Regions from separate parts of the Brevibacterium sp. Mu109 genome, predicted to be linked through region 2. Evidence: predicted binding sites of a transcription regulator. Region 2 holds the regulator's gene; each other region holds the start of a gene.

Region 1 (9,992 bases), on a different contig from region 2:
GCTCACCACGGCCTCCCAGCGCCTGCAGGCGAAGGTCGACTCGTTCCGGACCCGCAAGGAGACCCTCAAGGCGACGTACAACGCCGCAGAGGCCCAGACGAAGATCGGCGAGGCCTTCAGCGGCATCTCCGAGGAGTTCGGCGATGTGGGCATGGCGATCCAGCGGGCCGAGGACAAGACCGCCAGCCTGCAGGCACGTGCGGGTGCGGTGGACGAGCTCCTCGCGTCCGGCGCACTGGACGACCTGTCCGGCACCCCCCGGGACGACATCGGCTCACAGCTGGATGCCCTGTCATCCGACCAGGACGTCGAGATCGAGCTGCAGCGGATGCGCGAGGCGCTCCCCGGCGGCTCCGCAGGCGGCCCGCGCGCCGCGCTGGAAGCGGAGGACGCTGATGTCACCGACGCAGGCGAGCAGACCGGACAGGGAGGTGCACAGGCATGATCATCCGCATCATGGGAGAAGGCCAGTTCGATCTGTCCGACGTCGAGCAGACTGCCCTGCAGAGCTTCGACGACGAAGTGGAGCGAGCCGTCGACGTGGGCGATGAGTCCACTGTGCGCGACGCACTGCACCGACTGCACGACTTCATCACCTCGAAGGGGGCGCGGGTGGCCGACGACTACCTGGGCACCTCCGACATCCTGGTGCCCGGCGAGGACGCGACGCTCGCAGAGATACGAGAGATGCTCAGCGGCGAGGGCTTCATCCCCAACGGGGTCTGACGGATGCTGGGCCGGGCTCTTCGGAGCCCGGCCCAGCTGTCTCCGTCCGCTGACCGCACCGCATACGACAGACTCACCGGCACACGCGAAAGGAGCCGCTGATGGCGCCCACGCGCTTCACGAAGGACGCGGGGCTGTCTGCCCGCATGGGCCTCACGATGTTCTTGAACGGGCTCATCTACGTGGTCCTCATCGCCGCCATCTGGTGGATCCTCGGCGGCAGCACCGGCGGCGTCGTCATCGCAGTCCTCCTGTCCGTCGGCATCTTCTGGTTCCAGTGGTACTTCTCCGACAAGGTCGCGATCAAGGCGATGGGCGCACGCGTCGTCAGCCCGCAGCAGGCCCCGGAGCTGCACAGCCTGGTCGACCGGCTCTGCCAGCAGGCTGACATGCCGAAGCCCCAGGTGGCGTTCGCCGACACCCGGGTCCCCAACGCGTTCGCGACGGGGCGCTCCCCCGCGCACTCCGTCATCGCCGTCACCCGCGGTCTGCTCGACGAGCTGGAGCCCAAGGAGGTCGAGGCGGTGCTCGCGCACGAGCTCTCCCACGTCGCGCACCGCGACGTGACCGTCATGACCGTCGCAGGAGTGACCGGCATCGTCGCGAGCCTCATGATGCGGTCGTTCCTCTTCGCCCGCGGCGGCCGCAACAACAACGGCGTGCCGATCCAGCTGCTCCTCATGCTCGTCGGAGTCGTCGTCTACGCGCTCAGCTTCCTGCTCATCCGCGTCCTGTCGCGCTACCGGGAACTCGCCGCCGACCGCGCCGCCGCGCTGCTGACCGGCAGCCCGTCGACGCTGGCCTCCGCGCTCGTGAAGATCAGCGGCCAGACGCAGAAGATGCCGCAGCAGGACCTCCGGCAGACCGCCGGTGCATCCCACCTGGCGTTCTTCAACGTCGGCAGCCTGTTCTCCACGCACCCCAGCCTGGAGAAGCGCCTCGCCCAGCTCGACAAGATCAGCAACCAGCTCTCCACCGAGCTCTGACGACTGCGGGCCGTGGCGACACCGCGTCAGCTCACGCCTGCTCGTCCTCCGCTCGTCCCGCCGTCCTCGACACGAAAGCCACAGCGATGGGATTCTTCGACGCACTCTTCGGCCGCACCAAGCCGAAGGAACCGAACCTCGACGACCTCTTCGCCGTGCCGTCCGCGGCACTCACGCTCGAAGCCCGATCCGGGATCACTCCGACCGGGGTGGGGGCCGTGGCGTTCCGTGAGGTCGAAGGCGGTGCGTTCGACCGCGCGGAGCAGGAGGCGCGGGCTCTCATCTCCGCCGATCCCAACACGGACGTCACGCAGGTGAACGACGGCTACGGATACACGTGGCAGGTCGTCGAGCAGCAGGCGGCGAGCACCTCGGACCTCGTGACCAGCCTCCACGCGGTGAACGCCGCGCTCGAAGCCCAGGGGTTCGGCCCGATGCTGCTGTGCTCGAACGTGTACTTCCGGGCACCCGACGGGCGCACGATCGCGGTGGTGTACCTCTACAAGCGCGGGACGTTCTACCCGTTCGTCCAGCGCGCGAAGCACCAGCGCGACAGCGCCTTCGAGATCCAGCTGCGCGGTGTGCTCGACGAGGACCTTCCGGTCGAGGAGGACATGACGAAGTGGTCACCGCTGTGGGACGCCCCTGGCATGGACCGCTGAGGCCCGTTCTCCGCTTCCGCTTCCGGGCAGCTGTCCCTCACCTGCGGACCGCCGTTGTCTCCTCCGGGTAGTCGGCCTCTCCTCCGGAAAGTCGACCGGTCTGTGCGATAGCCTGGCCGCGAACGACCTCTCGTGAAGGGCACCGCATGCCGGCTGCAGACCGAACGACCCCGTCGATCCACTCCTCATCGCGACCATCACCGCTCCGCACGCTGGGGCTCACCGCTGCCGTCCTCACCGGCGCGGCCGCAGGCGCCGCCGCCCTCTGGACCGCGCGGAACACTTTCCACGCTCGCATCGCCCGCACGGCCTGCGAGCGCGCAGGCTTCGTCGACCGCACGACGATGGTGAACGGACACGGTCTGCGCTTCGTGGAGGGCCCTGCGTCCGGTCCGCCGCTGCTCCTCATCCACGCCCAGAGCACGGATCTGTGGTCGTGGGCACCCGTCATGCCGGCGCTCGCACGCGATTTCCACGTCTTCGCGATCGATGTCCCCGGCCACGGAGCCTCCGACTGGGATCCGGAGCTCTACAACGGTCCGGTGCTCGGAGAGCTCTTCGCCGACTTCATCGCGGGCGTCATCGGCGAGCAGACGATCATCGCCGGTCACTCCTCAGGCGGCCTCATCGCCGCGTGGATGGCCGCGGCACGGCCGGACGAGGTGGTCGCAGCCATCCTCGAGGACCCGCCCCTCTTCTCCTCCGTGCCGCCCCGCTCCGAAGCGACGTGGAACCACGTCGAGCTCGCGCAGCCGTGCCGCGACTTCCTCGCATCCGACGCTGCGGACTTCACCGAGTTCCTGCTCGAGCACAGCCGACTCTTCGACCTCTTCGGACCCGCAGGCGAACGGATCCGCACGGATGCGCTGCGCAGACGACGCGCGCATCGCGACAGGCCCCCGACACTGCCGTACATGCCGCCGGCGATGAACGAGGTCTACCGTGCACTCGACTCATACGACCCGATGTTCGGCCTGGCGTTCTTCGACGGCGCGTTCCACGACCTGTTCGACCACGCAGACACCCTGTCCGCGATCTCCCGCCCGACGCTGCTCATCCACTGCGACTGGCAGACGCGGGACGGAATCCTGCTGGGGGCGATGGATGATGCGGACGCGGCGCGCGCGGAGATGCTGATCCCCGACGTCCGTGCGGAGAGGGTGGCGGCCGGCCACGGATTCCACATCGAGCGGCCGCGGGAGTTCGTGCAGCGAGTCCGAGCGTTCACCCGCGACGTGGTGGGCGAGGTCGACCTGCTCGAGTAGCCGCGCGCCTGCTCGACCAGTCACCGGTCAGCTCACGCAGCTGCCGGCCCGACCGACCTGCCGCAGGCCGGAGGCCGGAGGCGTCAGGCTTCGCGCGCCACCACGGTGAACACTTCACCGGCGGCGTCGACGACGTCCCCGGGGCGCACCTTCGCACCCCGTCTGGTCTCGACCGCATCGTTGACGCTCACGGCCTCTGCCGCGAGCATGTCCTTCGCGTCTGCGCCGGTGCCGGCGACCCCCTGGAGCTTGAGGAGCTGTCCCAGGGTGATGGCTTCGTCTCTGATCTCGATGCGTTCCATGTCAGAAGTCGAAGCCGCCGAAGTCGAAGCCTCCGCCGTCGCCACCGCCGAAGTCACCGAAGCCTCCGCCCATGTCGCCGCCCATGTCACCGCCGGCATCGGCGCCGTCCATGCCGCCGCCGTCCATACCACCGTCCATGCCGCCGCCGTCCCAGCCTCCGCCGAAGCCGCCGAACATCATGGCACCCATGAGGACACCGGGGAGCAGGCCGGAGCCCGCGTAGGAGTTGAAGTAGCCGCGGTTGTACTCCGCGTAGGCGGGACCGGCCTCCCAGTAGGCGCGCCGGTGCAGGCCGTTGCCCACGGGCACGGTGCGCACAGCGGGCTCGGCGCCGCAGCTCACGCGCTCCGCGTCCGCAGCGCAGACCGGAACGGGACGCGGCTGACCGCCCGCGGGAGCCCAATCCACGTCCTCGACGGACGGTCCGTGCTGCGGGTTGAAGAAGCAGGGGGGACGTCGCACGGGGAGAGGCTCGCCCTCGACACGGGCGCGCACGCACTTCGCGGCGTACCGACCGTCCTCGATCGCCTCCGTCACGTGGCTGATCTCATCTGCAGACGAGATGCGGTCGAGCAGGTCCTTGGCGCGATCGTACTCATCGATCGCCCGAGAGTAGTCCTGGCGGCCGCCCTCATCGAGCTCGACGCCGCCGGTGATGACGTCCAGATCGGCGACCTCTTCGCCGAAGGCGACGACATCTTCTTCGACGGTCGTCTTCACACGCTCGAGCTCTTCCGCCTTCTCCTCGAGTTCGCGGGCCTTCTGCCTGCGGGAGCCGATGAGGAACGCTGCGGCGATCGCCGCCAGCAGCAGGAGGAACACGAAGGTCATGCCGACTCACCTTTCCGATGGTGTGCGCGAGGGTCACGGTCCTCCCGAACGGGAGTGCGGACCGGCGTCATTCCGTCTTCAAGTATCGCAGTCCATCCTGGAAGCGCTCTGAGCAACGACCCCGAAGAAGCCTCCGCGACTCGTCTCAGAGCACTCCGAGCCCGCGGCCGATCGTGAGCAGCCCGCCGAGGAACGCGAGCGTGAGCATCCCGGCGCGCGCCGCCTGCACCGGCGTGATCTTCGACAGCCACTCCCCCAGCACCTGCCCGCCGACCAGGGCGCCCAGCAGCAGTGCCCACGTCACTCCGTCCAGGTCGGGCCATCCGGACGGGTCGAACAGCAGCTTCGACATGACGGCGGCGGACGAGGTCGCCACGAAGACGGGCTGGATCGTCGCGGCGAAGGAGCGCTGCTCCCACCGGGACAGCAGGGCGAGGGTCGACAGCGCCGGTCCGCCCACTCCCGCGGAGGAACTCATCGCGCCGGAGATCAGACCCGTGACGCCCACGGCCGTCCAGCTGCGGCGCATGGGAGGAGCGAAGCGGTTGAGGACGAGCGACAGCGTCAACGTCACGACGATGAGTGATCCGATGAAGATCTCCAGACCGCGCGCCGGCATGACGACCGCGAACAGCGCACCGGGGAGGGTCCCGAGCACGCAGGTGACGATCAGGCCCGCGGCGAGCCTCCAGTCGACCTCCCGGTACGTGCGCCACAGGACGATGAGAGAGGACGTGAGACCGCAGAGATTCACGAGGACGACGCCGGAGAGGGGATCGAGGAGCAGGACGAGGAAGGGGCCCGACACCATGGCGAACCCCATGCCCGTCACCCGCTGCGCCAATGCACCGACGAAGACGGCGAGGAGGATGAGGATGATGACGGAGCCCATCCCCTCAGGCTAGACGGGGAATCGAGGGGACGCGCACGCGTCCCACGCCGGGCGGTCTATGGTTCTTGTATGCCGCAGGACACCATCTGGTCGCGCTTCCGCCTCGATCCACGACTGCACACACGCCTGCGCGCAGCGGATGAGGACCGTGACATCGTCCGGGAGTGCCTGGGCGAGGCCTTCGCCGACGGACGCCTGGACCGCGACGAGTTCGACGAACGGCTCGCGGCCGTGGGCGAGGCCCGGCTGCTGGGCGACCTGCTGGACTCCCTGTCCGATCTGGTCCTGGACGCCCGCCCGATCGACCCCGACTCGGACGAGGGCAGGGCGCTGGACCGGGGCACAGCGCCGGAGACCGGCATGGTGCGCACCGGTGCCGCTCCCGGTGCCAGCGGCACTCTGTCGCGCGGCGCATCCCACGACCCGCTGTCGCCCCCTCTGCCCCAGACCTATGACGAGATCGACATCGCATCACGCGAGCACTATGCGAAGATGCTCCGCGCGAGTCTCAGCAGCTTCGTCGGAGCCAGCGCGATCACGACGCTCGTCTGGCTGGCGGTGGGACTCTTCAGCGGAGGATTCTCCCTCTTCTGGCCGATCTTCGTCATGCTGGGCACCGGCATCAACGTCATCTCCACGATCAGCTCGCGACGACGGACCATCGAGGACCGTCGACGGAAGCTCACGCGGCAGGCCCGGAAGCAGCGAGAACTCGACGCGGGCCCCGGCACGTACGGCGGCGGAAGCGGCCCGCGCTCACGCAGCGATGAGCGCCGCGAGATCCGCCGGAAGCGGACTCGTGCAGACGACCAGGACCCCGGCGAGCAGGACCTCGACGACTCCGACGAGCGCGGCTGAATGACGAAGGGCGGGAGCGGTTCCGTGTGGAACCGCTCCCGCCCTTCGTCCGGGCGATCAGCTTCTGGCCGATCAGCCCTGACGACGTGCGGCCCGGCGTTCAGCCGGTCCGCTGCAGGGGATCAGAAGCCCATGCCGCCCATGTCTCCCATGCCGCCCGAGGGATCGGCCATCGGAGCAGCCGGCTCCGGCTTGTCCGCGACGACCGCTTCGGTCGTGAGGAACAGGCCGGCGATCGATCCGGCGTTCTCCAGTGCCGAACGAGTCACCTTGACCGGGTCGTTGATGCCCGCGGCCAGCAGGTCCTCATAGTTCCCGGTCGCGGCGTTGAGGCCGTGCCCGGCGGTGAGGCCGCGCACCTTCTCCGCCACGACGCCCGGCTCGAGCCCGGCGTTGAAGGCGATCTGCTTGAGCGGAGCGTCGATCGCAACCTTCACGATCGATGCGCCGGTCGCCTCGTCGCCCTCGAGGGACAGCGAGTCGAACGCGGAGAGGCCCGCCTGGATGAGAGCCACGCCGCCGCCGGCGACGATGCCCTCGTCCACTGCTGCCTTCGCGTTGCGCACTGCATCCTCGATGCGGTGCTTGCGCTCCTTGAGCTCGACCTCCGTCGCCGCGCCGGCCTTGATGACGGCCACGCCGCCGGCCAGCTTCGCGAGGCGCTCCTGGAGCTTCTCGCGGTCGTAGTCGGAGTCCGATGCCTCGATCTCCGCACGGATCTGCGAAACGCGTCCCGCGATCTCCTCGGAGTCGCCGGCGCCCTCGACGATCGTGGTCTCGTCCTTCGTCACGACGACCTTGCGCGCCGTGCCCAGGAGGTCGACCGTGGCGTTCTCGAGCTTGAGGCCCACCTCTTCCGCGATGACCTGACCGCCGGTCAGGATCGCGATGTCGGCCAGCTGCGCCTTGCGGCGGTCGCCGAAGCCCGGAGCCTTGACGGCGACGGACTTGAAGGTGCCGCGCATCTTGTTGACGACCAGCACGGCCAGGGCCTCGCCCTCGACGTCCTCGGCGATGATGAACAGCGGCTTGCCTGACTGCTGCACCTTCTCGAGGACCGGGAGCAGGTCCTTCACGTTCGAGATCTTGGAGTTGGCGATGAGGATGTAGGGATCCTCGAGCACCGTCTCCTGGCGCTCCGTGTCAGTCACGAAGTATCCGGAGATGTAGCCCTTGTCGAAGCGCATGCCCTCCGTGAGCTCGAGCTCCAGGCCGAAGGTGTTCGACTCCTCGACGGTGACGACGCCTTCCTTGCCGACCTTGTCGATCGCTTCCGCGATGAGCTCGCCGATCGCAGGGTCACCGGCGGAGATGCCGGCGGTCGCAGCGATCTGCTCCTTCGTCTCGACCTCGGTGGCCGAAGCGAGCAGCACGTCGGAGACGGCGCGAACGGCCTTCTCGATGCCGCGCTTGAGGCTCAGCGGATCCGCGCCGGCTGCGACGTTGCGCAGGCCTTCGCGGACGAGCGCCTGTGCGAGCACGGTCGCCGTCGTCGTTCCGTCACCCGCGACGTCGTCCGTCTTCTTGGCGACCTCCTTGACGAGTTCCGCACCGATCTTCTCGTACGGATCGTCGAGTTCGATCTCCTTGGCGATGGAGACGCCGTCGTTCGTGATCGTGGGTGCGCCCCACTTCTTCTCCAGGACGACGTTGCGACCGCGAGGCCCCAGCGTCACCTTGACTGCGTCGGCCAGCGTGTTGAGGCCGGTTTCAAGGCCGCGACGGGCCTCTTCGTCGAATGCGATGAGCTTTGCCATAGTGGCTTGCTGCCTCCCTTTTCGGGGTGGATGTGCTCCTCACGTCGACATGCCCGCGACGGCGGGGCTCCGTCCACTGCTCCATTCCGCAGGGGCCGGGACCCTCAGTGTCGAGAGAGGCTCACGCTCTACTTTTAGCACTCGGCACTCGAGAGTGCAAAAAAGTTCCGCCGTCGGCGAACGGTCAGGGCTGTGCGCCCTCCGCGCCCTCGCCGCCAGCGCCCTCATCCGGGACTGCGGCGCCCTCGCCCTCGGACTCCGCCGCTCCACCCTCGGAACCGGGAGGCCCCTGCTCGGCGATGTCGGAGGTGATGACCGCGGTGAGGTCGGACGTGAACTCCGCCGACTCCTCGACCTGCTCGATGCCCAGCTCCGCGGCCAGGGCCGTCGCGTGGTCCTCGTGGGCGGGGTCCGCGTAGAAGACGGTCGACGTCGTGTCCGGGGTCGCATACGTCGTCGTCTCCGCGATCGTCCAGCCGTTCGACTCCACCGCCTCGGAGTACTCCGCACCCGCACCGTTCACACCGGAGCCGTTGTAGATCGCGACGGAGACCTCGGTCTTGTCGACCTCCGGCACCGCCTCTTCGGTCTCCTCCGCCGGCTCCCCGCCGGGAGACTCCGTCTCCTCCGCAGCAGGCGGCTGCGCCACCTGCTCCTCGGGACCCGAGAACGATGAGCGGATGATGTTGAAGACGCCGATCACCAGCAGCACGGCGACGACGGCGATCACCGCGATCACCACATAGGCACCGCGCATGCCCCCGCCCGTCTCCTTCCGGTGCGCACCACGGCGCCCGGTGGGAGGGAGGCGGTCGAATTCGTCTTCAGGGTATGAGGCCACGGGCCAGCTCCTCAGCGTGCGATGCGTGCGTCCGACCGGCTGCGCTGCCGGGAGTCGCGGATTCGGCGCAGACGCTTGATGAGAATGGGGTCGTGCGAATAGGCGTGCGGGTCGTCCAAGAGGACGGCCAGCCGCTGGAAGTAGGCGCCTGCGGACAGGTCGAAGCGCTCCCGGATCGCGTGGTCCTTCGCACCGCCGTAGGAGTACCACGTGCGCTCGAAGTCGAGGATCGCCGCATCGAGCTCGTTGAGCCCGTCGCCGTCACCACCGTGCGCGTCCTGCGCGTCTGCCTTCTGAGTCAATGGACACCTCCTCCGTCGCAGAGTCTACCTGCGGAGAACACCGCTGTGATTTCCCCACTCCGACACCGAGGCGCCGGTCACCTGCGGGGTGACCGGCGCCTCGGCGAGGGTGGGACTTCGTCAGCGCAGCTTGACGTTGATCTGCTTGATCTGCGTGAAGCCCTCGAGCATGCCTTCGAGCGACGCCTCGCGGCCCAGGCCGGACTGCTTGAAGCCGCCGTAGGACTGGCCGACCATCTGGGCACCGCCCTGGTTGATCTGGACCCAGCCCGACTGGATGCGGTTGCCGGTCGACAGCGCGCGGTCGATGTCCTTCGAGAAGATGAACGCCGCCAGGCCGTACTCGCTGTCGTTCGCCATGTCCACGACGTCGTCGACGTCCTTCCACGGGATGACGGAGAGGACGGGGCCGAAGATCTCCTCCTGGCTGGTCTGCCAGTCGTTGCGGGCGCGCGAGAAGATCACCGGCGCGTGGTAGAAGCCGGGCTCGCCGACCTCGAGCGTCTTGCGGCCGTCGTAAGCGATCTCGACGCCGTCCATCGACTCACCGATCTCGATGTAGCTCTGGA
Region 2 (9,992 bases):
CTCCGTCGCGGACTCGATCGCCTGCTCGTCGCGGTCGCCCTTCGCCAGTGCCTGGATGAGGACGAGCTCCGGGGAGCCGATCGACTCATGGGTCACGGCGATGACCTGCACTGCCAGCGGTCCGGCCGCCTCCGTGCGGGACCTGCGCCTCCCCCGTCCGGATCGGGCCGCCTCATGGGCTGCGTCCGGCGCGGTGTCCGACTCCGCCTGCGCTACGAGCACGACGCGCAGTCTGCGGCCCTCGCCGTCGACGAGGTCGAACTCCTCGTCCGCCGCGATCCGGGACACCCGGATGTGGTGCGCGACGGCGGAGGCGACCGGGACCTCGGCCCCGGCGTGCGCCTCGGGCAGGTCCCGATCGAGGAAGACCGAGTGGGTCATCGACCGGCCAGGCGTTCCCGCAGCCGCGAGAACGGTCCGTGGCGCGTCTCTCCGGCGCTGCCGGTGGGCGCGGTCTCGTCGCGGGCCTCCGCGAGCTTCTCCAGCAGCTCCCGCTGCTCCGCCGTGAGCGCTGTGGGCGTCTCCACCGCGAGCGTCACGAAGATGTCTCCGCGGCCGTCACGGCGCAGCTGCTGCGCACCGAGCCCCTTGAGACGGATCGTGTCGCCCGTCTGCGCACCGGCGCGCACGTCCACGCCCTGCTCGCCGTCGAAGGTCTCGAGCGGGATCGTGGCGCCCAGAGCGGCCGCCGTCATCGGGATCGTGAGCGTGCAGCGCAGGTCCGAGCCGTCCCGCGTGAACACGGGGTGCTCCTCGACGATCACCTCGAGGTACAGGTCGCCGCGCGGACCGCCTCCGGGGCCCACCTCTCCGCGGCCGGACAGCTGGATGCGGTTGCCGTCGCGCACGCCTGCCGGGACCTTGACCGTGATCGTCTCCTCCGCCCTGACGCGACCGTCGCCGTGGCAGCTCTGGCAGGGGTCCTCGATGACGGTGCCGTATCCGCCGCACTGGGGACAGGTCTGGTTCGTCACCATCTGGCCGAGCAGCGTGCGCGTCATCTGCTGGACGGAGCCGTGGCCGTCGCACAGGGTGCAGGTGCGCACGTCGGTGCCCTCGCGGGTGCCCTTGCCGTCGCACGTGCCGCAGACGTCGGCCGAGACGACCTCGACGTCCGCGGTGCCGCCGAACGCGGCCGTCCGCAGGTCGACGCGCAGGGCCACGAGCGCGTCCTTGCCGCGACGGGTGCGCGAGGCCGGCTGAGGACGGCCGCCGCCCGCGCCGCCGCCGAAGAACGTCTCGAACAGGTCGGAGAATCCGCCGAACCCGGCACCGGCACCGGCCTGGCCGTTGTCACCGCCGCCCAGGTCGTAGTTCCTCCGCTTGGAGTCGTCGGAGAGCACGTCATAGGCGAGCGAGACCGCTTTGAACTCGTCCTCGCGGCCCGGATTCACGTCCGGGTGGAGTTCGCGGGCCAGTTTCCGATAGGCCTTCTTGATGTCCGCTGCGCTCGCGTCGCGAGACACGCCCAGGGTTTCGTAGTGATCGCTCACCGGTGTCGGTTCTCCTAGTGCGCCGCAGGGGCGCGGTCGATTGTGTCGTGGTGGGTCAGTCGCTCAGGATCGTCGAGATGTACTTCGCGACTGCGCGCAGCGCTGCCATCGTCGTGGGGTAGTCCATGCGGGTGGGCCCGACGATCGCCATGCGCGCTTCGACACCCTCCGCAACGTAGTTGGTCGCGACGACGGATGTCGAGGCGAAGGAGTCGAGGGGGTTCTCCGTGCCGATGCTCACGGCGACGTCGGGGCCGTCCGCGGCCATGGCGGACAGGAGTCGCAGCAGCACCACCTGCTCCTCGAACGCCTCCAGCAGCGGTCCCATGTGCTCGCCCAGGTCGCGACCGGCGCGGGCCAGGTTCGCAGTGCCCGCCATGACGAGCCTCTCCGTGCGGAAGCTGCGGGAGAGATCCGCGAGCACCGATCCGACGGCGGCCGCCGGGCCTCGCAGCTCGGGGCGGGCATCGATCGTCGCCGCGTACCGCGGGACGTCGCCCACGGGCACACCGGAGAGGGCCGAGAGGAAGAGCGACCTGAGGAGCGCCACCTCCTCCTCCGTCACCGGAGCGCCGGTGTCGACGAGGCGCTGCTCGACCTGCCCCGCATCGGTGATGAGCACCACCAGGAGGCGGGACGGGCCGATGTCGACCAACTCGATGTGGCGGACGCTGGCCCGTGAGAGTCGCGGGTACTGCACCAGGGCGACCTGGTGGGTGAGCTGTGAGAGGAGTCTCACAGTCCGATCGAGGATGTCGTCGACATCCACGGGGTGCTCGAGGACGCGCGCCACGGCACGCTTCTCTGCGGCGGACAGCGGCTTGATCTCGTCGATCCGGTCGACGAACGCCCGGTAGCCCTTGTCAGTGGGGATCCGACCGGCGGACGTGTGCGGCTGTGCGATGAGCCCGTCCTGCTCCAGCGCCGCCATGTCGTTGCGGATGGTCGCCGATGAGACGCCCAGCCGGTGGCGGTCGACGAGAGCCTTCGAGCCCACGGGCTCGTTGGTCGACACGTAGTCCTCGACGATCGCACGGAGGACCCGCGCTCGACGGTCGTCGTTCACTGCTCCTCCTTCCCCCCGGTGGGTCAGGCGTGACTCCGGGCGTGCGCCTCTGGCACTCGAGATGTACGAGTGCCAATGCTACTCGCTGAGGCTCGCGTCCTCCACCGGGAGGCCTGTGAGGAACGTCGTGCGGTCGGGCTCCGGCGCGCCTCCGGTCCGCCGCCGCGACGTCTGGCTAGCCTGATCCGATGCCCTTCCATGATCGCTACGGGCCCGATGTGCTGTCCGGAGGCCGGACGCATCGACGCCCGTCACTTCCCCAGATCCCCGCCGATCCGGGCCTCGTCGTCGAGGTCGTGGAGACCGGCTACGTCGGAGCCGTCGTCCGCGTCGAGAAGGCGCCGGGCGGCATCGCGATGGTGCTCGAGGACCGGCGCGGCAGGCGCGCGTCCTTCCCACTGGGCCCCGGCTACCTCGTCGAGGGCAGGGCATGCTCGATCGTCCGTCCTGAGCCGCGTCCGCAGCAGACCCGCGCGGGAAGCGGTGCCGGCGGCGCCGGCTCCGGCTCGCGCGGCGGACCCACGGCGGGACGGACCGCGAGCGGGTCTCGTGCGGTGGCCGGAGCCCGCGCCCGTGTGGCGCGCGGTTCGCGGATCTGGGTCGAGGGGAAGCACGACGCGGAGCTCGTCGAGCGCATCTGGGGCGAGGACCTGCGGATCGAGGGCGTCGTCGTCGAACCGCTGGGGGGCCTCGACGACCTGCCGGAGCAGATCGCGGAGTTCGGCCCCGACGCCGACCACCGGGTGGGCGTCCTCGCCGATCACATGATCCGGGGCACCAAGGAGATGCGCCTGGCGGACAGGGTCATGCGGGACCCCGCCTGGGCGGGCAACGTGCGCGTCATCGGTCACCCCTTCGTGGACGTCTGGCAGGCGGTCAGGCCCTCCGTCGTCGGCATCGCAGGGTGGCCGCAGGTCCCCCGAGGCGAGGACTGGAAGACGGGCGTGCTGCGCCGGATCGGCTGGGACCACGCGGATCACCGCGACGTCGCCCGTGCCTGGGTGCGGATCCTGCGGTCCGTCACCACGATCGCCGATGTCGAGCCGGCGCTGTCCGGCCGCGTCGAGGAGCTCATCGACTTCGTCACCGTCAACCGCCACTGATCCGCGCGGATGAGAGGATGGTGCGTGCGGTCACACACCGGGCAGCATCCACCTCACCACACGAAGGAGCTCCCATGAGCACCCCGTACGGATCCCCTCACGACGACCAGAGCGCGTACGGCCCGCAGCCGGGGGCGGACGGCTTCGGTCCTGCCGGCTACGGCGCACACCCGGGACCCGGTGCGTACGGCGCACCCGGCGCTCCGCCCCTGCGCGGGCCCCACCCGGCCGCCGCCTACGGAGACGGCTCCGCGGGCTACTGGAGGGCGTCGCAGGACGACAAGACGCTCGCGCTGCTGTCGCACCTGGGTGCGCTGCTGGTCAGTGCGATCGTCCCGCTCATCATCTTCCTCATCAAGAAGGACGACTCGCCGTTCGTCCGCGAGCACACGCGGCAGTCGCTGAATCTGCAGATCATGCTGCTGATCGCCGGGTTCGTCTCCGGACTGCTGATGTTCGTGCTCATCGGCTTCATCCTGCTGCCGCTCGTCGTCATCACCGGCTGGGTGTTCCAGATCATCGCCGCCGTCAAGGCCTACAACGGCCAGATGTACCGGATCCCCTTCGTCATCGACATCATCAGGTGAGGAGGTGATCGGACAGGATCCGCACGATCCCGTCCGCGAGCAGCCGTCCCCGCAGGGTGAGGTGGATCCTCTTCTGCGCCAGGGTCTGCGGCGCGAGCAGCCCGTCCGCGAGCAACCGGCTGATGTGCGGGCGGGCTGACGTCGCCAGGCGGTCGAGGGGGAACTCCCCGTCGATGCGTGCGGCGAGCATCAGATCCTCGAGTGCACGGGTGTCATCGTCGAGCACTTCTCGCCCCACTGCGGGCGAGTCGCCCCGGCCCAGGCGATCCGCCCACGCCCGGGGGTGCTTCGCATTCCACCAGCGCACTCCGCCCACGTGCGAATGGGCGCCGGGACCGTAGCCCCACCAGTCGGCGTTCCGCCAGTAGGCGAGGTTGTGCTCGCACCGCGTGCGGTCCCCGGTCGAGAAGTTGCTCACCTCGTACCAGCGGAGCCCGGCTTCGGCGAGCAGCTCGTCCGCGAGCTCATACTTCTCCGCGAGGTCGTCCTCGTCGGGCATCGGCAGCTCACCGCGGCGGACCTGCATGCCCATGCGCGTTCCCGGTTCGACGATGAGCGAGTACGCGGACACATGATCGGGCTGATGCTCGAGCACCGCTTCGAGGCTGGTGCGCCAGTCGGCCGGGGACTCCCCCGGAGTGCCGTAGATGAGGTCGAGGCTCACATCCAGCCCGGCGGCCCGCGCCGCCCGGACCACCTCGCCGATGCGCGCTGGATCGTGCGTGCGGTCCAGGGTACGCAGCACGTGGGGAACCGCTGACTGCATGCCGAACGACACGCGGGTGAAGCCCGCATCGGCGAGGGTCTGCAGGTATGCGGCGTCCACGCTGTCCGGGTTCGCCTCTGTCGTCACCTCAGCGCCTGCGGCGAGCCCGAACCCCGCACGGAGGTCGTCGAGCACGCCCGCAAGAGTCTGCGCCGGCAGGAGTGTCGGGGTGCCGCCGCCGAAGAAGACCGTGTCGAAGGAGCGGCCCGTGAGCGGCGTGTCTGCGACCACGTCACGGGAGAGTGCGATCTCACGGGAGAGCTGATCGCGGTAGTCCGCGCGATTGGCACCCGGTCCCAGCTCATCCGCCGTGTAGGTGTTGAAGTCGCAGTACCCGCACCGCACCCGGCAGTACGGGACGTGGACGTAGGCGCTGAAGGTGTCGCGGCCCGCTCGTGCGCGCGCGGCGTCCGGCAGCCCGCCGTCCAGCGGCGGGACATCCCCTTCGGGCTGAGCAGGCACTCCTACTTCTTGTCCGACTTCTTGTCCGGCGCGGAGTCGTCGGACGACAGCGCGGCGATGAAGGCTTCCTGCGGGACTTCGACGCTGCCCACCATCTTCATGCGCTTCTTGCCCTCCTTCTGCTTCTCCAGCAGCTTGCGCTTGCGGCTGATGTCGCCGCCGTAGCACTTCGAGAGCACGTCCTTGCGGATGGCGCGGATGGTCTCGCGCGCGATGATGCGCGAGCCGATGGCGGCCTGGATGGGCACTTCGAACTGCTGGCGCGGGATGAGGCCGCGGAGCTTGCCCGCCATCGACACCCCGTACGAGTAGGCCTTGTCCTTGTGCACGATGGCGGAGAACGCATCGACGTGATCGCCGTGCAGCAGGATGTCGACCTTGACCAGATCCGACGACGCCTCGCCGTCGTCCTGGTAGTCGAGCGAGGCATACCCCTTCGTCCGCGACTTGAGCGCGTCGAAGAAGTCGAAGACGATCTCCGCCAGCGGCAGTCGGTAGCGCAGCTCCACACGATCCTCGGACAGGTAGTCCATCCCGAGCATCTGGCCGCGCTTGCCCTGGCACAGCTCCATGACTGCACCCACATAGTCGCTGGGCGTGAGGATCGTCCCGCGCACCATCGGCTCGTGGACCTCCTTGATCTTGCCCTCCGGGTATTCGGACGGGTTCGTCACGGTGTGCTCCGCGCCGTCCTCCATGACGACCCGATACACGACGGAGGGTGCGGTGGAGATGAGCGAGAGGTCGAACTCGCGCTCGAGCCGCTCACGGATGATCTCGAGGTGCAGGAGGCCCAGGAACCCGCAGCGGAAGCCGAAGCCCAGCGCCGTCGACGTCTCCGGCTCGTACGCGAGGGATGCATCGTTGAGCTTGAGCTTGTCGAGCGCGTCGCGCAGGACCGGATAGTCCGAGCCGTCGATCGGGAACAGGCCGGAGAACACCATCGGCATGGGGTCCGCGTAGCCGGGCACGGACTGCTCCGCGGGCCTGCGGGAGTTCGTGACCGTGTCTCCGACCTTCGACTGGCGCACGTCCTTGACGCCGGTGATGAGGTACCCGACCTCACCGACGCCCAATCCCTTCGAGGGGACGGGCTCCGGGGAGGAGACGCCGATCTCCTGGAGTTCGTACGCGGTGCCCGTCGACATCATCTCGACCTTCTCCCGGGGAGAGAACTGACCGTCGACGACGCGCACGTACGTGACGACGCCGCGATAGGTGTCGTAGACGGAATCGAAGATCATCGCGCGTGAGGGCGCGTCCGCGTCGCCGACGGGCGCGTCGATCTGCTCGACGATGCGGTCGAGCACGTCCTCCACGCCTTCTCCGGTCTTGCCGGACACCCGGAGGACGTCGTCCGGGTCGACGCCGATGAGGTTCGCGATCTCCAGTGCGTACTTCTCCGGCTGCGCGGAGGGCAGGTCGATCTTGTTGAGGATCGGGATGATCGTGAGGTCGTTCTCCATGGCGAGGTAGAGGTTCGCGAGCGTCTGCGCCTCGATGCCCTGCGCCGCGTCCACCAGCAGCAGTGCGCCTTCGCATGCGGCGAGCGATCGTGAGACCTCGTACGTGAAGTCGACGTGGCCTGGGGTGTCGATCATGTTGAGGGCGTACGGCGTGCCGTCCACCTCCCACGGCATCCGGACGGCCTGCGACTTGATCGTGATGCCGCGCTCGCGCTCGATGTCCATGCGGTCCAGATACTGCGCCCTCATGTTGCGGGGCTGCACGGCTCCGGTGATCTGGAGCATCCTGTCCGCCAGTGTGGACTTCCCGTGGTCGATGTGGGCGATGATGCAGAAGTTCCGGAGCAGTTCCGGCGGGGTCGCCGCGACATCGATCCGCTTCCGCGACTCATCGCTCACCTGAGGTGCCATGTGTCTTCCGACGTCCTCTCATTCGAATCAAAGCCTCATTCTCCCACGATCGTCGACCCCCCGCGAACCGCCGCGACCAGCGGTGGTGCGCTTGCACGCGCGCGGCGCGCGACTCCGGCTACCCTGCACGCATGAGCCTCCTGCGCCCGAGCGGTCGACTCCTGTCCGTCATGACGGCGAACCTCCGATACCCGGCCCGTGATGGGCACCCCTGGACCGAGCGCCTCCCGCTGTGGGCCGATCTCCTCTCTGCCGAGACTCCGCACGTGATCGGCACGCAGGAGGGCGTCCTGGATCAGCTCGAGGGACTCGTGGGACGCCTGCCCTCTCACTACGCGTGGGTGGGCGAGGGGCGCGCCGGCGGGAACGACGGGGAGTTCACCGCGGTCATCTTCGACACCCGGCGCCTGGACGCTGAGTCGGTCGACGTCAGCTGGATCTCGCAGACCCCCGATGTCCCGGGGTCGCGGTCGTGGGGGTCGTCCCATCCGCGCACCATCACCCGCGTCGACTTCCGCGACAGGGTGGGAGGACGCCGCTTCCGGCTCCTCAACGTCCACGTCGACCATCGGTCGGATCGCGCGCGCCCCCACGCCGCGCGCATGCTGCTCGACGGAGCGCGCGAGGCCCTCGCGCAGCACCGGGAGGTCGTCGTCACCGGCGACTTCAACGCAGACCAGGACCACGACCTGCACCGCATGCTCACGGCGGACGGAACTCTCGCGGACGCCGCACTGAGCGCGCCCGAGGCTGCGGTGCTCGATGCGGACGTCGACACCTTCCACTTCTATCGGGGCGTCCGGCGGGGCGGGCGACGGATCGACTGGCTCCTCCATTCCGGCGGTCTCGCTGCGACCGCGGCGGGGACCAACACGTTCGCGCGCGACGGGAGGTTCCCCAGTGACCACTTCCCGGTCCAGGCGCTCCTGCGATGGGATACCGACGAGTAGGCTGACGGCATGAACTGGAAGAGCCTCGCCCAGCGCGCCGTGCGCGTCGGCGTTCGGCAGGGAATCGGCTACATGCGCAGGTCGGGGAAGGACACGTCCGTCCTGCGTGCCGTCGACTCGCTGCTTCGGAACGGCGACACGTCCTCCTCAGAACCCACCCGCTCCAGCCGGCGCGGAGGAAACCCGCACGACGACCCACGGGCCCGCGCTGGAGGGGGTGCCCGCGGAGGTCGGACCGGAGCCGATCAGCGCGCGGAGCACGCCCGCTCGCGTCGCGCCGCTCGTCCCAAGCCCGCTCAGCGCTTCCCGAAGCGACCGGCCGGGGGCTACCCGGGGGACTTCCGCGGTCGGATCAAGCCGGTCTACTCACCGGACCTGGACGGCAGCCCCGATCCCGGCGAGGTCGTGTGGGGCTGGGTCCCCTACGAAGAGGACCACTCACAGGGCAAGGACCGCCCGATCCTCCTCATCGGCCGCGACGGCGCGTGGCTCCTGGGGCTCATGCTGACGAGCAAGGACAACGTCCCCGGCGGAGTGGGCGACACCCGCACCGATGAGCACGGCACGCCGTACATCAATATCGGCACGGGTGAGTGGGACTCGCAGAAGAGGCCCTCCGAGGTGCGCCTGGACCGGATCATCCGGATCGAGCCGTCCGCCGTCCGCCGCGAGGGCGCCGTCATGCCGATGGATCGATTCTCCGCCGTCGTCGACTCCGTCCGCACGGACTGATCTCGACCGGCTGCGGTTCGCTCGAATCGCGGCTCATCCTGTACGATCATCTGCTGTACGTCCGTCTGGGTGTGTCTCACCCGAAGGTCGGGCGGACGTCACCTCTGAAGATCGTCGGCCGGTGTTTCCCCGCCGGACCGGCACAGATCGGATGAGAGCCCTCACGACCATGATCACTGACACGAAAGAGTGTTGACGTTGGCAAACATCAAGTCGCAGATCAAGCGGAACCTCACGAACGAGAAGGCGCGACTCCGCAACCGCGAAGTCCGCAGCGAAGTGAAGACCGCAATCCGCGCCGTGCGCGAGCAGATCGCCGCCGGTGACACCGCCTCTGCACAGACCGCTCTCCAGAATGCCTCGCGCAAGCTGGACAAGGCTGTGTCGAAGGGTGTTCTGCACAAGAACAATGCAGCCAACCGCAAGTCGAATCTCGCGAAGAAGGTCAACGCTCTCTGAGCATGATCGACTGAAGCGCGTTCGACGCGGGCAAGGGCCGTCCTCCTCCGGGAAGGCGGCCCTTGTGCTGTGTCGAGTGCACGTGCTGTGTCGACTGCGGGTGCTGTGTCGACTGCACGTTCGGTGCCGCGCGCTGGGCGGCGATCACCGCGCCCGGGACTGTTGGCACACGTAGGCGACGAGGTACTCCACCGCGTACACCGGATCGCGCCCGCCGCCCTTCACCGCCGCGTCGGCGTCTGCTGCGGCGAGGATCGCCCGCCCCAGTGCCACCGGATTCCACGCGCGCGATTCCCTCCTGGCGCGGTCCACCTGCCACGGCGCCATCCCCAGCTCCGCCGCGAGCGACGCCGGTGATCCCGACAGCCCCTCCACCTTCGCCAGGTTCCTCAGCTTGAGTGCGACGGCGGCGACGATCGGGACGGGATCCGCTCCCGTCGCCAGTGCGTGGCGCAGCAGCGAGAGCGCCTCCCCGGTCCGGCCGGTGCAGGCCGCGT
Region 3 (9,992 bases), on a different contig from region 2:
TCCACTGCTTCAGCGGAGACGCCGCGATGGCGGAGATCTGCGCATCGCGCGGCTACTTCATGTCCTTCGCGGGGAACGTGACCTTCAAGAACGCCACGGGTCTGCGGGAAGCGGCTCAGCGGGTGCCGCGGGAGCTGCTGCTCACGGAGACCGATGCGCCGTTCCTCACGCCGCACCCCCATCGCGGCCGGCCCGGCGGGCCGTATCTCACTGCGGTCACGGCGCGACTCCTCGCGGAGGTCCGCGGGGAGGACCTCGCGCAGCTGTGCGAGACCGTCGTGGCCAACGCGGAGAACGTGTTCGGCCGCTGGGAGCTGTGACCTGCGGCTGCGGTGTCAGGCGGCTGTGAACGAGCCACGGAATCCGTGATCTGACGGGCCTGCAGGCGGTCGTGTGTGATCTGTGAGACGGGAATGTAACGGGGATTGCCACTTAGATAACGAACCGGTTACACTCATGCAGTCGTCGCATTCTCGATTTGATTGGAACACCGTGTTCTCTGCTCTGCGCAACCGGAAGGTGCAGATCGCCGGCCAGACCGTCGTCATCACGGCACTGGTAGGCGGCACCGCCGCATTCGTCGGCCTCAACAAGCAGGTCGATCTCACCGTGGATGGTGAGACCCAGCAGGTCCGCACCTTCTCGGACTCCGTCTCCGACGTCCTCGAGTCGAACGACGTCGACGTCGCGAAGGAGGATCAGGTGCAGCCCGGCGCGGACGCGGACGTCACGCGCGGGATGAACATCATCGTGAACACCTCCAAGGACATCGACCTCACGCTCGACGGTGTGACCACACAGGAATCGACGACCGGCAACACGATCGCAGAGGCGCTCGCGGACCTCGGCGTCGATCCGGAGGGCGCAGAGGTCTCCGAGGATCTCGACGCGACCCTGGCCGACGGTGAGAATTCCGAGTTCAGCGTCGTCACGCCCAAGACCGTCACGGTCGTCGCAGACGGCGACCGCACCCCCGTCGACGTCACGGCCGCCACCGCGCAGGACGTGCTCGACGAGGCGAACATCGAGCTGGGCGAGCAGGACACGGTCTCCACCCCACTGTCCGCTCCCGTCTCCGACGGCAGCGTCGTCGAAGTCCTCCGCACGGCCACGGACGAGAAGACGGAGACGGAGACCATCGCGAAGAAGGTCACGGAGAAGAACGACTCCTCCCTGCCCCGCGGTGAGAAGAAGGTCGAGACGGAGGGCAAGGACGGCAAGCGCGAGATCGTCTACTCCGTCACCACCGTCAACGGCGAAGAGGTCAAGCGCGAGAAGAAGTCCGAAGAGGTCGTCGAGGAGGCCAAGAACGAGGTCGTGCTCATCGGCACGAAGGAGCCCGAACCGGCTCCGGCTCCGGAGGACAACAGCGACGAGGGATCCGACGACTCCGGTGATGCGGGCGATTCCGGTGATTCCGGTGAGTCGGAGGAGTCCGGCGATTCGGGTGACTCCGGCGAGTCGGACAACGGTGATCGCAGCCCGATGACGACCGCGGAGATCAAGGCGATGCTGGGCGGTCCCGGCAGTCGCTGGTACAACATCGTCAAGTGCGAGTCGGAGTTCAACCCGCGGGCCGTCAACCAGCAGAACAACGCCCACTTCGGTCTCTTCCAGTTCAAGATCGCGTCCTGGCAGGGCGTGGGCGGATCGGGCAACCCGGCCGACGCCCACCCGCGTGAGCAGTTCAAGCGCGCGAAGATGCTGCAGCAGCAGTACGGCTGGGGTCAGTGGGCCTGCGCCTGAGCATGAGGGAAGCACCCTCCGCGTCCGGCGCGGAACACGACGTACAGCCCACGAGCGGCGGTGGCACAGCCACCGCCGCTCCGGCGGTTGCTGAGCCGGTGGTCGCGGCACCTCCGAGTGGGCCACCGCTGACCCGGCGCGAGGCGCTCGCACGCGAGCGTGCCGCGCAGGGCGGGGGACGCGCGGCACAGGCCGGGGGACGGGACCCGGTCGCGACTGCGATCCCGGCGCCGGCCTCGGCGGGGGTGACGGCGAGCACCGCGACTGCGACTGCGGGCGCGGACTCCACGCGGCCTCGGGCGCGGACAGTGCAGATCGTCGGCCAGGCAGTCGTGATCTCCGCTCTGGTCGCCGGCACCGGCGCGTTCGTGGGCCTCAGCACCCCCGTCGACCTCACCGTCGACGGCGAGACCGTGCAGGCCCGCACGTTCGGCGACACCGTGGCGGACGCACTCGCGGCAGAGGGCCTCGAGGTCCGCGACGGCGATCTGGTGCAGCCCGGCGTCGGTGCGGACCTGTCCCGCGGCATGGACATCGTCGTGAACACGGCGAAGGACGTCGAACTGTCACTCGACGGCCACGAATCGACGGAGACCACCACAGCCCAGACCGTCGGCCAGGCGCTCGCGGAGCTGGGGGTCGACCCGACCGGCGCGGAGGTCTCGAAGGACCTCGACGCGCCGCTCGACCTGGAGGCGGCCACCGGCCTGTCCGTCGTCACGTCCAAGACCGTCACCGTCCGTGCGGACGGCGAGACGATCCCCGTGGAGGCGACCGCGGCATCGGTCGGGGAGGTCCTCACCCATGCGGGCGTCGACGTGGCGGACACGGACTTCGTCACGGCGCCCCTGAGCGCGCCCGTGGTGACGGGCCAGAGCATCGGCGTCATGCGCACGGAGACCACGACGGAAGAGGTCGAGGAGACCATCGAGGCGCCCGTCGAGGAGAAGAAGACGGACAAGCTGCTCGAGGGGAAGAAGAAGGTCGAGGAGAAGGGCCGGGACGGCACGCGGAAGGTCGTCTACGAGGTCGGTGAGATCGACGGTGAGGAGATCACCCGCGTCGAATTGTCCGAAGAGGTCATCGAGGAGCCGGTGGAGAAGGTCGTGCTGATCGGCACGGGCGACCCGGAGGACCCGGACAGCTACGAGGTGCCGGCTGACGACGGGACGACGATGTCGACCGAGGACATCAAGGCCATGGTCGGCGGCCCCGGCAGCCCCTGGTACAAGATCGTGCAGTGCGAATCGGAGTTCAACCCGAAGGCCGTGAACCGGCAGAACAACAAGTACTTCGGGCTCTTCCAGTTCGGGATCCCCACCTGGGAGGGCGTGGGCGGCAGCGGCAACCCCGCCGACGCGAGCCCCCAGGAGCAGTTCATGCGCGCGAAGATGCTGCAGGAGCGCTACGGCTGGAGCCAGTGGGAGTGCGCCGGCATGGTCGGGGTCGGCTGAGGCCCGGCCTCCCCGCTCTCCTCCACCTCGTCGTCACGATCGCAGGTCCACCGCAAAGGGGGCGGGCCGCCCGGACTTCCGGATGGCCCGCCCCCTTTCCGGCGGGTGGCTCACTGCGCACTGCGGTGCGCGTCAGCCGACGAGGTCAGGCTGGCGGCCCGTTCGAGTGGCCGGCCGATTCGGCGGCGTCAGGACCGTCGGCCGGCTTCCGCTCTTCGAGCCGGTTGAGGGCGCGGGCTGCGGCATCGCGACCGCCGATCCCGAACGCCAGGGCCGCGGCGAGTGCACCGCCGACGACGATCGACCCGAAGGCGAGCGTGATGATCGAATCCGCGATCCCCATGAACTGCAGGCCCATCGCGACGAAGAGCAGCAGCGTTCCGTATCGGATCATGGTGGCGGCCGGGCGTGAACCGACCATGCGCGCCAGGAGGTTCGCGATGAAGAACCCTGCCCCGATCACGGCGGCACCGAACAGCACCCGTCCGCCGAGTTCGAGGATCTCGTTCAGAAGGACCGTGATCTCGGGGAAGCCCAGCGTCCGTGCGGCCATGATCGCGAAGAAGAGCAGGATCGCGACCTGTGCGACCTTGGCCAGGATGCTCGACACGCTGGTCTGCGAAGGCTCCACGCCGAGCTGCGCGGCGAAGCGGTCGGTTCCCACGCCGTGCAGGATGTTCTCCAGCAGAGTGCCCGCGAACTTGGCGATGAGCGCGCCGATCCCCAAGAGGATCGCCGCCGCGAGGACGAGTGGGATCGCGGCGAGGATCATGTCGAGCATCGCGGTGGCGGGATCCGAGATCGCCGAGATCCCGAGGATCTGCAGTGCCGAGATGGACACGACGATGAGGATCAGTGCGAAGGCGGTCGTGGAGATCGCAGACGTGATGCGGGCATTCGTCTGCGCGGCCTCGGCCGCGCTGGGGGCGGAAGACGTGGTCGCGTCCTCGTCGCGGTCGGTGGGCTGAACGGGGGAGCTGCCGCCGGCCGTGCGCGCACGACCGACGAGTCCTGCGAAGTCGATCCGGCCGATCGTCGCGTCGAGCAGCTGCTTCACGATGCGTGCGAGGACGAACCCGATGAAGAAGACGAATCCGGCCCCGACGATGTTGGGGATGAAGCCCAGCGCGGTGCCCAGGAGATCCTGGACGGGCCGCAGGACCTGCTCGAGTGCGAAGACCTGCAGAATCGCGATGAGTGCGAACAGCCACACCAGCAGGGAGGCGATCTGGCCTATCGAATTGCCGAGCGATTCTCCGTTGCCGTCACTCCTCTGCAGGAGTGGAACTCTGGTGACCAGTTTCTTGAGCACCCATTTCACGGCCCAGGCCACGATCCACGCGACCAGTAGGATTGCAATGACTGCAATGGCCTTCTCCAGTAGTGCTGCCCAGTCGAATGATTGCAGGTCCATTGAGTCTCCTCAGGAAAGCTGACGTCGTCGGTGACGCATTCGGTGCGACGGCGGGATGATGACCGCCGGTTTTCACACTACCTGCTTCTATATCTGTCAGCGATACCTGCTCGGTAACAGGTCAGGGGCGGTGCGAGAAGCGGCTGGCACTCGGGTTGACCGAGTGCCAGCACCTCACTAGAGTTCTGATTAGCACACGCACCACGTGAGTGCTAGAAGTGCGCAATCGGCATCGCAGCCCGGCACCCGCGACGACGGGCCGCGACATACGCCCCACCCGGGGTGTGCCGTCCCGGCGCACGCAGTCACGACATACCTATTAAGGAGAGTGTCCGCACATGTCGGTCTCCATCAAGCCGCTCGAAGATCGCATCGTCGTCCGTCAGGTCGAAGCTGAGCAGACCACCGCTTCCGGTCTGGTCATCCCCGACACCGCCAAGGAGAAGCCCCAGGAGGGCGAGGTCGTGGCAGTGGGCCCCGGCCGCGTCGCCGACAACGGCTCGCGCATCCCGCTGGACGTCCAGGTGGGCGACAAGGTCGTCTACTCGAAGTACGGCGGCACGGAGCTCAAGTACAGCGGCGAGGAGTACCTCGTCCTGTCGGCTCGCGACGTCCTCGCAGTCATCTCCTGACTCCCTCGCGCGTTCGTGAACGCGCACTGCAGCACATTCGCTGATACGTACTCACTCCAGAGGGAGGAAGAACTCAGATATGGCAAAGACCCTTCAGTTCGACGACGAGGCGCGCAAGGCCCTCGAACGCGGCGTGAACGTCCTGGCGGACACCGTCAAGGTGACGCTCGGACCTCGCGGCCGCAACGTCGTCCTCGACAAGGCGTGGGGCGCACCGACCATCACGAACGATGGTGTGACCATCGCTCGTGAGATCGAGCTCGACGACCCGTACGAGAACCTCGGCGCTCAGCTGGCCAAGGAAGTCGCGACGAAGACGAACGACGTCGCCGGCGACGGCACCACCACCGCCACCGTGCTCGCACAGGCGCTGGTCCACGAAGGCCTCCGCAACGTGGCGGCCGGAGCAGCACCCAGCCAGCTCAAGGCCGGCATCGAAGCCGCAGTCGAGGCCGTCGAGGCACGTCTGCGCGAGAACGCCCGCGAGGTCGACGGCTCCGCAGAGATCGCGCACGTCGCGGCTCTGTCGGCGCAGTCGCAGGAGATCGGCACGCTCATCGCCGACGCCTTCGACAAGGTCGGCAAGGACGGCGTCATCACGATCGACGAATCGCAGGCATCCTCCGTCGAACTCGAGTTCGCAGAGGGCATGCAGTTCGACAAGGGCTTCCTGTCCCCGTACTTCGTGACGGACGCGGATCGTCAGGAAGCAGTCCTGGCCGATCCGTACATCCTCATCAACCAGGGCAAGATCTCGAACATCCAGGAGCTGCTCCCGGTGCTCGAGAAGGTGCAGCAGGCCGGCAAGCCGCTGTTCATCGTGGCCGAGGACATCGAGGGCGAGGCCCTCTCCACGCTGGTCGTCAACAAGATCCGCGGCATCATCAACGTCGCCGCGGTCAAGGCGCCCGGATTCGGCGATCGTCGCAAGGCGATCCTGCAGGACCTCGCGACGCTCACCGGCGGAGAGGTCGTCACGCCCGACATGGGCATGAAGCTCGACCAGGTCACTCTCGACCAGCTGGGCTCGGCGCGCACCGTCACCGTCACGAAGGACGCCACGACCGTCGTCGACGGTGCAGGCTCCGATGAGGACGTCGCCGGACGCGTCGCGCAGATCCGCTCCGAGGTGGAGAACACCGATTCGGACTGGGACCGGGAGAAGCTCCAGGAGCGCCTGGCGAAGCTGGCCGGCGGCGTGGCCGTCATCAAGGTCGGTGCAGCCACGGAGGTCGAGCTCAAGGAGCGCAAGCACCGTGTGGAGGACGCTGTGTCCGCTACGCGCGCTGCGATCGAAGAGGGCATCGTCCCCGGCGGCGGCTCCGCGCTCATCCACGCTGCGAAGGCGCTGGATGGCACGGACCTGGGCCTCACGGGCGACGCGGCCACCGGTGTGGGCATCGTCCGCCGCGGCGTCGTGCAGCCGCTGCGCTGGATCGCTGAGAACGCGGGCCAGGACGGCTTCGTCGTCGCGAACAAGGTCGCAGAGCTGGAGCCCGGTCAGGGCTACAACGCAGCGACAGGCGAGTACGGCGATCTGATCGCCGCCGGCATCATCGACCCGGTCAAGGTGACGCGCTCCGCCATGCGGAACGCAGCCTCGATCGCGGCACTGGTGCTCACGACGGAGACGCTCATCGTGGAGAAGAAGGAGGACGAGGAGGACTGACCCTCTTCCGTCTCCTTCGCTCGCGCGAAGACCGAGGCCCCGATCGCCGCGCGGCGACCGGGGCCTCGGTGCATGCTGGGTGTCGACGCCTCAGGGGCCTCGACGAGAATCAGGGGCCTCGATGAATCGGGAGCCTCAGCGAATCCAGAGCAGTGCGGTGGGAATATCTAGGCCGCTCATACGTTGACTTGAGCGTACGTCACTCAATCTTTCGGGAGTTCTCTTGGCAACCTTCTTCGGACCATCCGGTGCGGGCGGCGATTCCTTCGAGGAGTTCCTCGCCCGGCTGCTGCAGAACCAGGGCCGCGCACGTCGGCCCGTCGACATCACGCGCCTGCTCACGCGCCGTACGCACGAGCTGCTGGGCGCCGCGGGCACATTCGCCGCGGAGCACGGCCACGCGGAGGTCGATGTCCTCCACCTGCTCCGCGTCATGATGGAGCACGACCAGATCCGCGGTCAGGTCGCGGCGACCGGCGCGGACCCGAAGGCGATCGCGCAGGCGGCGGAATCGCGCCTCCCCGAACGCGCGGAGTCACGGGTGCCGGGACAGGTGTCGCTCACGCAGGCGACCCAGAAGTCGCTGCTCGACGCCTACCAGGTGGCGCGCGGCTTCGGCTCGACCTACATCGATCCCGAGCACGTGTTCCTCGCGTTCGTCCTGAACCAGGAGTCGTCCGTCGGACAGCTGCTCGCAGGCGCCGGGGTCAGCCCGCAGTCGCTGCAGCAGGCCGCCGCCCAGGCCGCCGAATCCGGACAGGTCATCGGCCAGTCGGACGATGGCATGGACGCCGAATCGGAGACTCCGATGCTCGACGCGTTCGGCCATGACCTCACGGCCGAGGCGCGCGAGGATCTGCTGGATCCGGTCATCGGCAGGTCCGACGAGATCGCTCAGACCATCGAGATCCTGGCCCGCCGGACGAAGAACAACCCCGTGCTGATCGGTGAGGCGGGCGTCGGCAAGACCGCGGTCGTCGAGGGCCTGGCGCGGGCGATCGTCGCGGACGAAGTGCCTGCACAGCTGCGCGGCAGGCGCGTGATCTCGCTCGACCTGGCCGCGATGCTCGCGGGCACGAAGTACCGGGGAGACTTCGAGGAGCGCCTCACGACGCTGCTCGATGAGATCACGGCGGGCGAGGGCGAGTACATCGTCTTCATCGACGAGGTGCACACCGTGCTGGGCGCCGGAGGCGGCGGAGACTCCGGCGGCATGGACGCCGGCAACATCCTGAAGCCGCGCCTGGCGCGCGGCGAGCTGCATCTGATCGGCGCGACGACGCTGGACGAGTTCCGGCGTGTGGAGAAGGACCCCGCGTTCGCGCGCCGCTTCCAGCCGGTGACGGTCGACGAGCCGTCTCGCGAGGACGCGGTGACCATCCTCATGGGGCTCAAGGAGCGCTACGAGGAGCACCACAGCGTGCAGTACACGGACGAGGCCGTGCGCGCGGCCGTGGAGATGTCCGCCCGCTACATCACGGATCGGCACCTGCCGGACAAGGCGATCGACCTCATCGACCAGGCGGGTGCCCGCGTGAGCCTCACCCGGGTGCCCGGCATCGACATCGACGCGCTGAAGGCGACGGAGGACAGGCTCGAGTCGGAGAAGAGCGGTGCCGTCGCGGCCGAGCAGTTCGAGGAGGCGGCCCGTCTGCGCGACGAGATCGTCGGGGTGCAGGAGCAGATCGCGGAGGCATACGGCCAGCAGTCGGCGGCCGGGGCCTCGGCGGCGGACTCGGACCAGACCGCACGGTCCGGTCAGCAGGACGCCTCGGGTGACGCAGCCTCGGGCCCGGCGCCGGAGATCCTCACCGTCGACGAGGAGCGCATCGCGGAGGTCGTCGCCCGCGCGACGGGGGTCCCGGTCTCGCGCCTCACCCAGGATGACCGGCAGCGGCTGGCGCACCTGGAGGAGGAGCTGCACGAGCAGGTCATCGGCCAGGACGACGCCGTGAAGGCCGTCGCGAAGTCGGTGCGGCGCAGCCGGGTCGGCATGAGCGATGAGAGCAGGCCCGTCGGATCGTTCCTGTTCCTGGGGCCCACGGGCGTGGGCAAGACGGAGCTGGCGCGGGCACTCGCGACGTCGCTGTTCGGCGACGAGGACGCGATGGTCCGCTTCGACATGAGCGAGTTCGGGGAGAAGCACACCGCGAGCCGGCTGGTCGGCGCACCTCCCGGGTACGTCGGCTACGACGAGGCGGGACAGCTCACCGAGCGCGTGCGCAGGCGCCCGTACTCTGTCGTCCTGCTGGACGAGGTGGAGAAGGCACACCCGGACGTCTTCAACCTGCTGCTGCAGGTGCTGGACGACGGGCGCCTCACCGACGGTCAGGGCCGCACGGTCGACTTCCGGAACACGGTCATCATCATGACGTCGAACCTGGGCTCCGAGTTCCTCACGAGCTCGATCGGGACCATCGGCTTCTCTGCTGGCGACGGATCGGGGACCGGTGCGGATGCGGATGTCCGCAGCAGGGTCATGGGCCGCCTGCGGGAGACCATGCGCCCGGAGTTCCTCAACCGGATCGACGACATCGTGCTGTTCCGCAAGCTCGATCGTGAGCAGCTGCGCTCGATCGTGCGTCTGCAGCTCAAGGACTCGGAGGCGCGACTGGCCGCACAGGGCATCTCGCTGACGGTCGACGACGAGTCCGTGGACCTCATCGCGGACCACGGCTACGAGCCGGAGTACGGCGCGCGTCCGCTGCGCCGCGTGATCCAGCGCGAGCTGGACGACGCGATCGCGGACCTGCTCGTCGATTCCGCGGTGGGCGAGGGCGACCGGGTGAAGGTCACGGTGGAGGGCGACGCGCTCAGCGTGGTCCCGGTCGCGCCGGCAGGGCCTGCTGGTCCGGCTGGTCCTTCGGGACCCGCGCAGCCGGCACTCACGGTGGGCTGAGGGCTCCTTCTGCGCTGGACGCGCACAGCGCTGGACGGGCGCGCAGCACGAGACACCAGCTTTCATCAGACCGCATAGGAAAGAAGCCATGCGACCTGATGAAAGCTGGTGTCTCGTCGTTTCGAGTGTTATGTCTCAAGAGATGGGTGACAGTTCTGCATCAGGACATCGGTGACAG

What was found. Region 2 encodes HrcA, which represses chaperone genes, less so after heat shock. Its sites were predicted from a motif close to TTNGCACTCGNNNNNNNCGAGTGCNAA; they were not measured.
Region 1: the regulator HrcA is predicted to act here: its motif matches at 8,415-8,441, upstream of groL (chaperonin GroEL).
Region 3: the regulator HrcA is predicted to act here: its motif matches at 4,758-4,784, upstream of groES (co-chaperone GroES).

Annotation. Positions count from the first base shown of each region.
Region 1 is NZ_FXZF01000005.1:117,994-127,985, forward strand. It holds gene BSP109_RS04620 (PspA/IM30 family protein) at 1-445, shown strand, start outside; gene BSP109_RS04625 (hypothetical protein) at 442-726, shown strand; gene htpX (zinc metalloprotease HtpX) at 828-1,712, shown strand; gene BSP109_RS04635 (hypothetical protein) at 1,799-2,374, shown strand; gene BSP109_RS04640 (alpha/beta fold hydrolase) at 2,521-3,639, shown strand; gene BSP109_RS04645 (RNA-binding S4 domain-containing protein) at 3,723-3,941, opposite strand; gene BSP109_RS04650 (hypothetical protein) at 3,943-4,773, opposite strand; gene BSP109_RS04655 (sulfite exporter TauE/SafE family protein) at 4,919-5,665, opposite strand; gene BSP109_RS04660 (DUF1707 domain-containing protein) at 5,735-6,523, shown strand; gene groL (chaperonin GroEL) at 6,646-8,280, opposite strand; gene BSP109_RS04670 (LytR C-terminal domain-containing protein) at 8,465-9,121, opposite strand; gene BSP109_RS04675 (DUF3263 domain-containing protein) at 9,133-9,423, opposite strand; gene BSP109_RS04680 (aldehyde dehydrogenase family protein) at 9,544-9,992, opposite strand, start outside.
Region 2 is NZ_FXZF01000022.1:42,264-52,255, reverse strand. It holds gene BSP109_RS12980 (16S rRNA (uracil(1498)-N(3))-methyltransferase) at 1-381, opposite strand, end outside; gene dnaJ (molecular chaperone DnaJ) at 378-1,493, opposite strand; gene hrcA (heat-inducible transcriptional repressor HrcA) at 1,549-2,559, opposite strand; gene BSP109_RS12965 (DUF3097 family protein) at 2,748-3,662, shown strand; gene BSP109_RS12960 (DUF4870 domain-containing protein) at 3,737-4,249, shown strand; gene hemW (radical SAM family heme chaperone HemW) at 4,242-5,477, opposite strand; gene lepA (translation elongation factor 4) at 5,480-7,354, opposite strand; gene BSP109_RS12945 (endonuclease/exonuclease/phosphatase family protein) at 7,486-8,304, shown strand; gene BSP109_RS12940 (hypothetical protein) at 8,314-9,036, shown strand; gene rpsT (30S ribosomal protein S20) at 9,235-9,495, shown strand; gene holA (DNA polymerase III subunit delta) at 9,640-9,992, opposite strand, start outside.
Region 3 is NZ_FXZF01000026.1:32,569-42,560, forward strand. It holds gene BSP109_RS13815 (TatD family hydrolase) at 1-320, shown strand, start outside; gene BSP109_RS13820 (resuscitation-promoting factor) at 493-1,746, shown strand; gene BSP109_RS13825 (resuscitation-promoting factor) at 1,749-3,200, shown strand; gene BSP109_RS13830 (mechanosensitive ion channel) at 3,346-4,614, opposite strand; gene groES (co-chaperone GroES) at 4,953-5,246, shown strand; gene groL (chaperonin GroEL) at 5,326-6,915, shown strand; gene BSP109_RS13845 (ATP-dependent Clp protease ATP-binding subunit) at 7,139-9,814, shown strand.